3 regions of the Hoeflea sp. AS60 genome follow, and region 3 is predicted to be linked to each of the others. Evidence: predicted binding sites of a transcription regulator. Region 3 holds the regulator's gene; each other region holds the start of a gene.
The links. Region 3 encodes PhoB, which activates phosphate uptake and scavenging genes when phosphate is short. Its sites were predicted from a motif close to TGTCATNNANCTGTCAT; they were not measured.
Positions count from the first base shown of each region.

Region 1: the regulator PhoB is predicted to act here: its motif matches at 1,113-1,129, upstream of WNZ14_RS12845 (glycerophosphodiester phosphodiesterase family protein).
Region 2: the regulator PhoB is predicted to act here: its motif matches at 1,398-1,414, upstream of ugpB (sn-glycerol-3-phosphate ABC transporter substrate-binding protein UgpB).

Region 1 covers NZ_JBBMQP010000002.1:532,793-536,068, forward strand. Annotated here, with positions in the region: gene WNZ14_RS12835 (sodium:proton antiporter) at 1-746, shown strand, start outside; gene WNZ14_RS12840 (alkylphosphonate utilization protein) at 768-986, opposite strand; gene WNZ14_RS12845 (glycerophosphodiester phosphodiesterase family protein) at 1,174-2,391, shown strand; gene WNZ14_RS12850 (metallophosphoesterase family protein) at 2,496-3,245, opposite strand.
Region 2 covers NZ_JBBMQP010000002.1:1,757,189-1,760,464, reverse strand. Annotated here, with positions in the region: gene WNZ14_RS18840 (urate hydroxylase PuuD) at 1-1,218, opposite strand, end outside; gene ugpB (sn-glycerol-3-phosphate ABC transporter substrate-binding protein UgpB) at 1,502-2,812, shown strand; gene ugpA (sn-glycerol-3-phosphate ABC transporter permease UgpA) at 2,875-3,276, shown strand, end outside.
Region 3 covers NZ_JBBMQP010000001.1:1,460,714-1,463,989, reverse strand. Annotated here, with positions in the region: gene WNZ14_RS06760 (GcrA family cell cycle regulator) at 1-406, shown strand, start outside; gene WNZ14_RS06755 (hypothetical protein) at 601-918, shown strand; gene phoB (phosphate regulon transcriptional regulator PhoB) at 1,047-1,730, opposite strand; gene phoU (phosphate signaling complex protein PhoU) at 1,760-2,482, opposite strand; gene pstB (phosphate ABC transporter ATP-binding protein PstB) at 2,529-3,276, opposite strand, start outside.

The sequences.
Region 1 (3,276 bases), on a different contig from region 3:
GCGAAACCATCAATGTCGAAAGCGGATTGAACGATGGTCTGGTTCTGCCATTCGTGCTGCTTGGCGCGACGCTGGCCTCGGCCGGGATCGGAGCAGCCGATACCGGCGGGTTGGCGCTCGCGGCATTGACACAAGTGGTGCTGGGGCCGCTTGCAGGTATTGCGACCGGCTGGGTTATTGCCCGGCTGATGGATGCAGCGCAGAAGCGGCGGTTTATCGATGCAACGGCGGAAGGAGTGGTGTTTCTGACTGCGGCCTTTACGGCGTTTGTGTTTGCGGACGTCATCGGCGGCAACGGATTTATCGCTGCTTTCGTTGCCGGCATGGTGTTTGGCAACAGCTACAGGCACAACCTCGCTTTTGTCCGCGAATTCATGGAAGGCGCAGGCCAGATTCTGACCATGGCGGCGTTTCTGGTGTTTGGCGCGCTGCTGCTGCCAGAGGGGCTCGCGCATGCATCATTCAAGACTGTGGTGATCGCGGTTCTGTTTCTCACCGTGGTGCGGATGGGGTCGATCTGGATGTCGCTTCTGGGCTCCGGGCTCAAGAGCCGGGAGAAGCTGTTTCTGGGCTGGTTCGGACCGCGCGGGCTGGCGTCGATCCTGTTCACCTTGCTTATGACCGACGCCTTCGATTTTGAAGGCCAGGCCGAGCTTCTGGCTTGCGTCTCGGTAACAGTGGCGCTGTCGATCCTCGCCCATGGCCTGAGCGCAAGGCCGCTCACCCGCTGGATTGCCAAGGGGTAAGGGGCTTTTGCGCCGTTCTGGTCAGGCCTTTTTCAGAAACTCGGTCCTGAGCACCAGGCCCTTGATCTTTTCGACCCGGCACTCGACCTCGTCGGGATTGCCGGTGAGGCGGATGCCCTTGACCATGGTGCCGCGCTTGATCGTGGACGAGGTACCCTTGACCTTGAGGTCCTTGATCACGGTCACATTGTCGCCGTCAGCCAGCACTGCGCCATTGGAATCCCGGGTTTCGTCGCTCATTTGCTTTGCCTTTCAGATTGATTTGCGGGTGGTGTAGCGCCTGGGACAGGCGAGGGGAAGGGGCGCGCAGCAAGCCAGATTCCGGGAGGGTGATTCGTGCTGCCTGTTTCGAACTCAGTCGCCTGATGACATGTAGCTGTCGTGTTGGGGTATTATGGCACTGGTGAACATCTCATGGAGCCCAATGATGACCAGATTCACCCAATTGCTTGTCGGAGCCGCCCTATTGGCTGCGCCCTTTATCACCACAGTTTCAGCCTCCGACATTGAAGTCGGCCCGCGGCCTTCGTTTCTGATTGAAAAAATGGCTGAGGGTCCGCTCAAGGACGAATTGCTTGCCTGTGCCGCCAATCCTGTAGCCAGAACCCTGTTTTCGATCGGTCACCGCGGTGCGCCGCTGCAATTTCCCGAGCATACGCGCGAATCCTACATGGCGGCTGCGAAGATGGGGGCGGGCATCATCGAGTGCGACGTGACCTTCACCAAGGACAAGGAGCTGGTCTGCCGTCACGCCCAGAATGATCTGCACACCACGACCAACATTCTGGCGACGGGCCTTGCGGACAAGTGCACCAAGGGGTTCACCCCTGCAGGGGACGGCAAGGCGTCGGCCGAGTGCCGCACGTCCGATATCACCCTGGCCGAGTTCAGGACGCTGAACGGCAAGATGGATGCGGCCAACAGCATTGCCGAGACCGTCGAAGACTACATCAACGGAACACCCGGCTGGCGGACCGATCTCTATGCTGCGGCCAATGGCACGGTGATGACGCACAAGGAGTCTATCGCGCTGATTGCCTCGCTTGGCGGCAAATTTACGCCCGAGCTGAAAGCGCCGTCGGTCGAGATGCCCTATGAAGGGTTCACCCAGGCCGATTACGCGCAGAAAATGATTGACGAGTACAAGGCTGCGGGGATTCCGGCCTCTGATGTCTGGCCTCAATCCTTCAATCTGGAAGACGTTCTCTACTGGATCAAGAACGAGCCTGCCTTTGGCGCCCAGGCGGTCTTTCTCGATGGACGCTCCAGCGGCGACGGGTTCGACTATCTCAATCCTGCAAGCTTCAAGCCGTCAATGCAGGAGCTGGCCGATCAGGGCGTCAATTACATTGCGCCGCCGATCTGGATGCTGCTGACGGTTGCGGATGGCAAGATCGTGGCCTCGCCCTATGCCGTCGAGGCGAAAAAGGCCGGTCTGAAGATCATTGCCTGGTCGTTCGAACGCGCCGGCCCGCTCAACACAGGCGGCGGCTGGTACTATCAATCCGTCAAGGACGTCATCAACAATGACGGCCAGATGTATGAGGTGCTCGACGTTCTGGCGCGGCAGGTCGGCATTGTCGGCATGTTCTCCGACTGGCCGGCTACGGTGAGCTATTACGCGAGTTGCACGGGTCTGAAATAAGGTCTCTTCATTCAACTCATTGCGCTGCTGATGGCCACGCCAATTGCGGTGTGGCCGCTACGCCTTCAATCCTTCGCTGCCAACTGCGGTTGCCTTGCCGGTTGTTACCGGTAATCGAGCGCGCGGATCTCGCTCACCTCGATGGCCCGTCCGTGGTCGTCGGTTGCGAGAAACCTCGGCGGGGTGTCGCCGTCAAAGATACCGCAGGTGAGGTGACCTGACCGGACCGCACCGGTGTCGAGCGCGATGCGGTTGCGATAAAGCTCCGGCAGCGACGCATCGGTCATGGTGTGGCCGTGGACAACGATTTTCGGCAGAGGCCCGGTGAACTTGAGAAACTTCTCGCGAATCCAGCGTGTGGTCTTCGGGTCCTGTTCGGCCAGCGGCAGGTGCGGATCGATGCCACCGTGAACGAAGACGTGGCCATCGCTCTCGACCATCCAGTTGGCCTCGCGAAGGGTGGCAATATGGTCCGGAACATCATCGGCCAACTGCCTGGCAATGGCATCAAAGCCTACGGTATCGGCAAATCCGTAGGACATGAGTGTTTCGCTGCCGCCATTGGGCAGCCAGCGGTGGGCCGCCGTCTCGTGCTCGGCGGTGGTCGCGGCATCGAGGAAATCGAGCATGAATTCCTCGTGATTGCCCAGAATGAGTTTTGATCCGGGATGGCGCTCAAGGGTCAGGATCACCAGATCGAGGCACTGCCGGCTTTCCGGTCCGCGGTCAATGATGTCGCCCAGAAAGATGATACGGGCATCGCGGTCGCCCATATCGGCGCGGATTGCCGCGAGCAGAGTCTCGAGCAGATCGCGCCGGCCGTGAATGTCGCCAATGGCGTAGGTGAGGGGCATGCGGGGTTCCTTGCGGATTCGGTGCGGCCAT
Region 2 (3,276 bases), on a different contig from region 3:
GATGGTGGATTCATACCAGGCGACGATCAGTGCCCGTTCTTCCGGTTCGACATAGGTGATATTGCCTGGCGGCATGGCGTGGCTGCGTCCGGCTTGGATGTAGATCTCGCGCGCGTGGCGGGCGATATCTTCCACCGTATCAAGCCGCACATTCTTCGGCGCATGGGCGATCCCGTCCCATGCGGGTTCTGCGGCGTGGCACATCGAACAACGGCCCATCACCATGTCGGTGACCGCCTCGAAATGTGCGTTTGTGACGAACCGCTCATGCACCGGTGCAAGCGAAGCTTCTTCCACCACCTCATCCGCGCGCGGCAGGCTCGACAGCCAGATCACGGCAAGAAACAGCGCGACAGTCGCAGCCCATGTCCAGTGCGGCTTTCCCTTGCGCGCATGAACCGTGTTGAACCAGTGACGGATGGTGACGCCCATCAGGAACACCAGCGCCGCAATCAGCCAGTTCCACTGCGTGGCAAACGCCAGCGGATAGTGGTTGGACAGCATCAGGAAGATGACCGGCAGGGTGAGATAGTTGTTGTGCAGCGAGCGCTGTTTTGCGATGCGGCCATATTTCGGATCCGGCGTCCGTCCCGCCTTGAGGTCCGCCACCACGATCTTCTGGTTCGGGATGATGATCATCGCCACATTGGCGCTCATGATGGTCGCGGTGAAGGCGCCCAGATGCAACAGCGCAGCGCGACCTGAAAACACCTGCGTATAGGCCCAGGCCATTGCCACCAGCACCGCGAACAGCACCAGCATCAGCCCCGTGGTGCTTTGCCCGATCGGCGATTTGCACAGCGTGTCATAGATGATCCAGCCCAACACGATCGAGGCGAGCGAGATGGAAATTGCGATCGGGGCCGAGACATCGAGCACATTGGCATCGATCAGGTAGAGCTCCGCACCGGCATAATAGACCACGCACAGCATCGCGAAGCCGGACAGCCATGTGACATAGCTTTCCCATTTGAACCAGGTTAGATGCTCCGGCAGATTGGGCGGCGCCACCAGATATTTCTGGACGTGATAAAACCCGCCGCCGTGGACTTGCCACTCTTCGCCGTAAGCGCCTTCCGGCAGCCCGGGCCGCTGCACCAGCCCCAGATCGAGCGCGATGAAGTAAAACGAGGACCCGATCCAGGCGATTGCCGTGATCACATGCAGCCAGCGAACGGCAAAGCTCAGCCATTCCCACAAAAGCGGATAATCGTACATCGGTGCCCCTCGCACTTCGCGTTTATTTTGCAGTGCACATGATGCGCAATGCGAAGCGGAATGGAAAGCCCGCTTTCGCCTCGCCGGGAATTAATCAGTTGCAGGATTTTTCTGATAATCCAGTTGATTGCCTTGCAATGCAGAGAAAGTGCGCTCGCGGTTTCGTTTTCCACACTTCCTGTCACAAAACTGTTTTCATTTGCGCGGTAGACGCTCCGGAGTTACGTTTCCCTTTCGGGTTACGTTCGTTTTCACGCGTTTCCCATCAAGGGAGGAAGTTCACATGAAAAAATTCATCGCCGCCGGCGTTGTCGCTGCACTCATGTCTGGCGTCGCGCCAGCCAGCGCCGCCACTCAGATCGATTTCTGGCATGCCTTTACCGGACGCCTCGGAGAGCTTCTCGACGAGCAGGTCGCAAAGTTCAACGCGTCCCAGACCGACTACACCGTTGTCGCCACCAACAAGGGCAACTACTCCGAAACGCTCAATGCCGGCATCGCCGCATTCCGCGCAGGCGAACAGCCTGACATTCTTCAGGTTTTCGAAGTCGGTACCGCCACAATGATGGCCGCCAAGGGTGCCATCAAGCCCGTCTATGAAGTCATGGCCGAATCAGGCCTGCCGTTTGATCAGTCAGCCTATCTGGCTGCCGTTGCCGGTTACTACACCACCACCGAAGGCCAGATGCTTTCGCTGCCCTACAACTCGTCGACGCCTGTCCTTTACGTCAACAAGGACGCGCTGAAGGCTGCCGGTCTTGATCCGGAAATGGATCTGTCGACCTGGGACAAGGTCGGAACCGCACTCGACGCGCTAAAGGCATCTGGCAACAAGTGCCCGCTGACCACTGCATGGCAGAGCTGGATTCATCTCGAGAACCTCTCCGCCTATCACAATGTTCCCTTCGCTTCGCAAGAGAACGGTTTTGCCGGAGTTGATACCGAACTTACCTTCAACGGCGATGTTCAGGTCAAGCACGTGGAAACGCTCGGTCAGTGGGCCAAGGATGGCAAGTTCATCTATTCGGGCCGCCGCAATGAAGGTGGTGCACCGTTCCGCGCCGGTGAATGCGCTATGTTCACCGAATCTTCGGCTGGCTATGCCGGTGTGAAGAAGGAAGCAACTTTCGACTTCGCCATCCGTCCGCTGCCTTACTGGAGCGATGTTGAAGGTGCCCCGCAAAACACCATTATCGGTGGCGCATCCTTGTGGGCCATGGAGGGCCAGACAGCTGAAGAGTACAAGGGCGTTGCGGCGTTCTTCAACTTCCTCTCAAGCTCCGACATCCAGGCCAAATGGCATCAGGACACCGGTTACCTGCCGATCACCATGGCTGCCTATGAAGCAACCAAGGCGTCCGGATATTACGAAGAAAACCCGGGCACTGACATTGCCATCATCCAGATGACGGGCAAGGCGCCGACCGCCAATTCCAAGGGATTGCGTCTGGGCAACTTTGACCAGATCCGCGGCATCATCGACGAAGAACTCGAAGGTGTCTGGAACGGTTCGAAATCCGCGAAAGACGCGCTGGATACTGCCGTCTCCCGTGGTGACGAACTGCTCCGCCGTTTTGAGCAGGCCAACCGCTAACATTGTTGGTCCGGCGGAGCTGTCAAAGGCTCCGCCGGTTTTCTCTTCCCGGTTGGTGATTCATGGAAAAGCGTGTCGTATTTGACAACCGCTGGCTGCCCTATCTGCTGGTAACCCCGCAGCTGCTTGTCACATTTGTGTTTTTCTTCTGGCCGGCAGGGCAGGCGATCTACCAGTCTGCCTTCATCCCTGATCCGTTCGGGCTGAAGACCCAGTTCGTCGGCTTCGGCAATTTCGAATATCTCTTCGGAAATCGCTATTATCGCGAGTCGTTCCTTACGACGGCCGTCTTCTCTGTGCTGGTCACCGTCTCGGCCATGTCCTTTGCACTCTGGCTCGCAGTCCTCGCCGATCGTGTCATCAAGGGATCGGGTGCCTACCGCACGCTTCTGATCTGGCCCTACGCGGTGGCACCCGCCATCGCCGGTGTGTTGTGGCTGTTCATGTTCAATCCGTTCACCGGC
Region 3 (3,276 bases):
GCACCGGCTCAATCTTCCTGGCCGCGCCAAGAGCGGCGGACAGGCATCTGTGCGCACCAAGCGTACAACTGCGGCGCCCCGCGCTCCAAATTACGCAGGCCGGACCGCAACGCAGGCAACCCGCACTGTTAGCCGCTCAAGCGGTGGAGCCCAGCTCAAGGAAGACCTGGACTTTGTCGCGACTGAAGAAATTGACGTCCGTCCGATGGACGACGTGGTCGTGCCGATTTCGCGCAGGCTTTCTCTGATTGAGCTTTCGGAACGGACCTGCAAATGGCCGGTCGGCGATCCGTTGCAGGAGGGATTCCACTTCTGCGGCAATGATTCAGGCGATGCCTCGCCATATTGCGGCTATCACGCCAAGATGGCTTTCCAGCCATCAAGCGAGCGCAAGCGCGCCCGCTGAATACCATCTTGTAAAGACTGCCAGAGCCCGGGTTGATCGCCCGGGCTCCTTGTTTTTGTGATGGTCGCAGATGTCAGCGTGCGTTTTTCTGATATATTCTCTCATGAAACGAAATCAGAGCGCACATTGGGAGCGCCGCCGGGCTTTCCATAGCTCTTGCTTGCCAGCAGTCCCTGCAGCGAAAGGACCAACCGATGCGCCACCTTGTCATTGCTCTTGCTGCCTTACTCGCGGCCACCCTGTCTGCTGCAGCATCTTCGGATGACGCATGGGCCGAATTCGCCGAGACCGTTCGCACAGAGTGTCTCAAAGCCGCTGAGCCGATGCTGGAGGCTGCGGCGGCTGTGGTTGATCCATTCGGATCCGAGAGCTTTGGTCTTGCAGTGTTGAGCGGCAAAGCCAAGGGTGCCGATGCCACGGTCAGCTACATCTGCATCATGGACAAGCAGACTGGCATCGTCGAGCTTGGCAGTGAATTGACGTCGGATGTCTTGAAAGTCACCATACCCTAAGTCTGCAAAAAGCAGGTGCACCAGCCGTGTGGCTTGAAACCGGCGAGGCAGGAGCGCCGGCTCACGACTGCATAGCGCCGCACCTTCGTCTGGAGGCGCGACGCCGCAGAAAGTGGTATTGGCAGGCGTCAGCTTTCGATCGAATAGCCGGCACCGCGCACTGTGCGGATGGTGTCACGCATGCCGGAAAGATTGACCGCCTTGCGCAACCTGCCGACATGTACATCGACCGTGCGCTCGTCGACATAGACGTCGTGGCCCCAGACGCCATCGAGCAGTTGCGCGCGGGAATAGACCCTGCCCGGCGAGCTCATCAGATATTCGAGCAGTCGGAATTCCGTCGGTCCAAGCTTGATGTCGCGGCCCCGACGCTTCACGCGATGGGTTTCACGGTCGAGCTCGATATCGCCAACCTTGAGCAGGCTGGAAATCGTTTCCGGCCGCGCGCGGCGCAGCATGGCCCTTACACGCGCCAGCAGTTCGGGCGTGGAGAACGGCTTGACGACGAAATCATCCGCGCCGGTTGCCAGTCCGCGAACCCGTTCGCTCTCCTCGCCACGCGCCGTCAGCATGATGATAGGCAGGCGCTCGGTTTCAGGCCGAGCGCGCAAGCGGCGGCACAATTCGATTCCTGAAATGCCCGGCAGCATCCAGTCGAGGATCAGAAGATCCGGGACGCGCTCCTGCAGCCGGATCTCGGCCTCGTCACCGCGAAGAACGGTGTCAACATCGTAGCCTTCAGCTTCCAGGTTGTAGCGAAGCAACACCGAGAGTGCCTCTTCGTCTTCAACCACAGTAATACGGGGGCTCATTGCCATTGTGCATGCACTCCGTGATGCGGTCAGTCTGCGCCCGGGGCGGGCGCGACCATGCTGGCTGTCTCGTCGTCCTTGGGACGATCCGCTGCCAGCTGTTCTCCGGTGGCGACGTAATAGACGGTCTCGGCGATATTGGTGGCGTGATCACCAATGCGCTCGATGTTCTTTGCGCAGAACAGCAGGTGCGTGCAGGCAGTGATGTTGCGTGGATCTTCCATCATGTAGGTCAGCAATTCGCGGAACAGCGAGGTGTAGATCGCATCGATCTCCTCATCGCGTTCGCGGATCGAATTGGCGAGGCCCGGCGAGCGGGTGGCGAATGCATCCAGAACTTCCTTGAGCTGGGTCAGGGCCAGTTCAGCCAGATGCTCCAGCCCACGAACCAGCTTGCGGGGCTGCGCCATGGTGTGAACTGCGATCACCCGCTTGGCGATGTTCTTTCCCAGGTCGCCGACGCGCTCGAGATCGGAAGCAATTCGGATCGAACCGATGATCTCACGCAGATCCGACGCCATCGGCTGGCGCTTGGCGATCACCAGAACCGCCTTGTCGTAGATCTCGCGCTCGCCGTTGTCGAGCAGCAGGTCCTCGGAGATAACACGTTGGGCAGAGGCCGTGTCGGCGTTGACCAGGGCAGCAACGGCATCGGCGACCATGCGCTCGGCTATGCCACCCATTTCCGACAGGCGGCGCGTCAGGAAACGGAGCTCATCATCATAAGAGGTGACTGTGTGTGCTTCGGGCATGGTTTGATCCTTCAATCCTGTAATCATTATGCGAAAGGCGGTCGCATTAGCCGAAGCGGCCGGTGATGTAGTCCTGGGTCAGCTTGGTATCCGGATTGGTGAACATCTTGTCTGTTGCACCGACCTCCACGAGATTGCCCAAATGGAACATGGCCGTACGTTGCGAGACACGGGCAGCCTGCTGCATCGAGTGGGTGACGATGACGATGGTGTAGTTGACGCGGAGTTCGTCGATCAGTTCCTCGACCTTCGCTGTCGCAATCGGGTCAAGTGCCGAGCACGGTTCATCCATCAAGATGACTTCAGGGCTGACCGCGATGGCGCGAGCAATGCAAAGCCGCTGCTGCTGTCCCCCGGAAAGACCTGTTCCCGGCTCTTGCAGGCGATCCTTGACCTCGTTGAACAGGCCGGCCTTGATCAGGGAGCGTTCGACAACTTCATCCATCTCTGCGCGCGTTGAAACCTGACCGTGAATGCGGGGGCCGTAAACGACATTTTCATAGATCGATTTGGGAAACGGATTTGGCTTCTGAAACACCATGCCGACCCGCGCGCGCAGCTCCACGACATCGATCATCGGCGCGTAGATGTTCTCGCCCTCGAGCGTGATCTCGCCCTTGACCCGGCAGACATCGATGGTGTCGTTCATCCGGTTGAGGCAGCGCAGGAACGTCGACTTGCCGCAGCCTGACGGACCGATCAGCGCCGTCACGCTGTTCTTGCGGACATCCAGATTGACATCAAACAGCGCCTGCTTTTCGCCGTAGAATACGCTGACATCGGTACCGCGCATC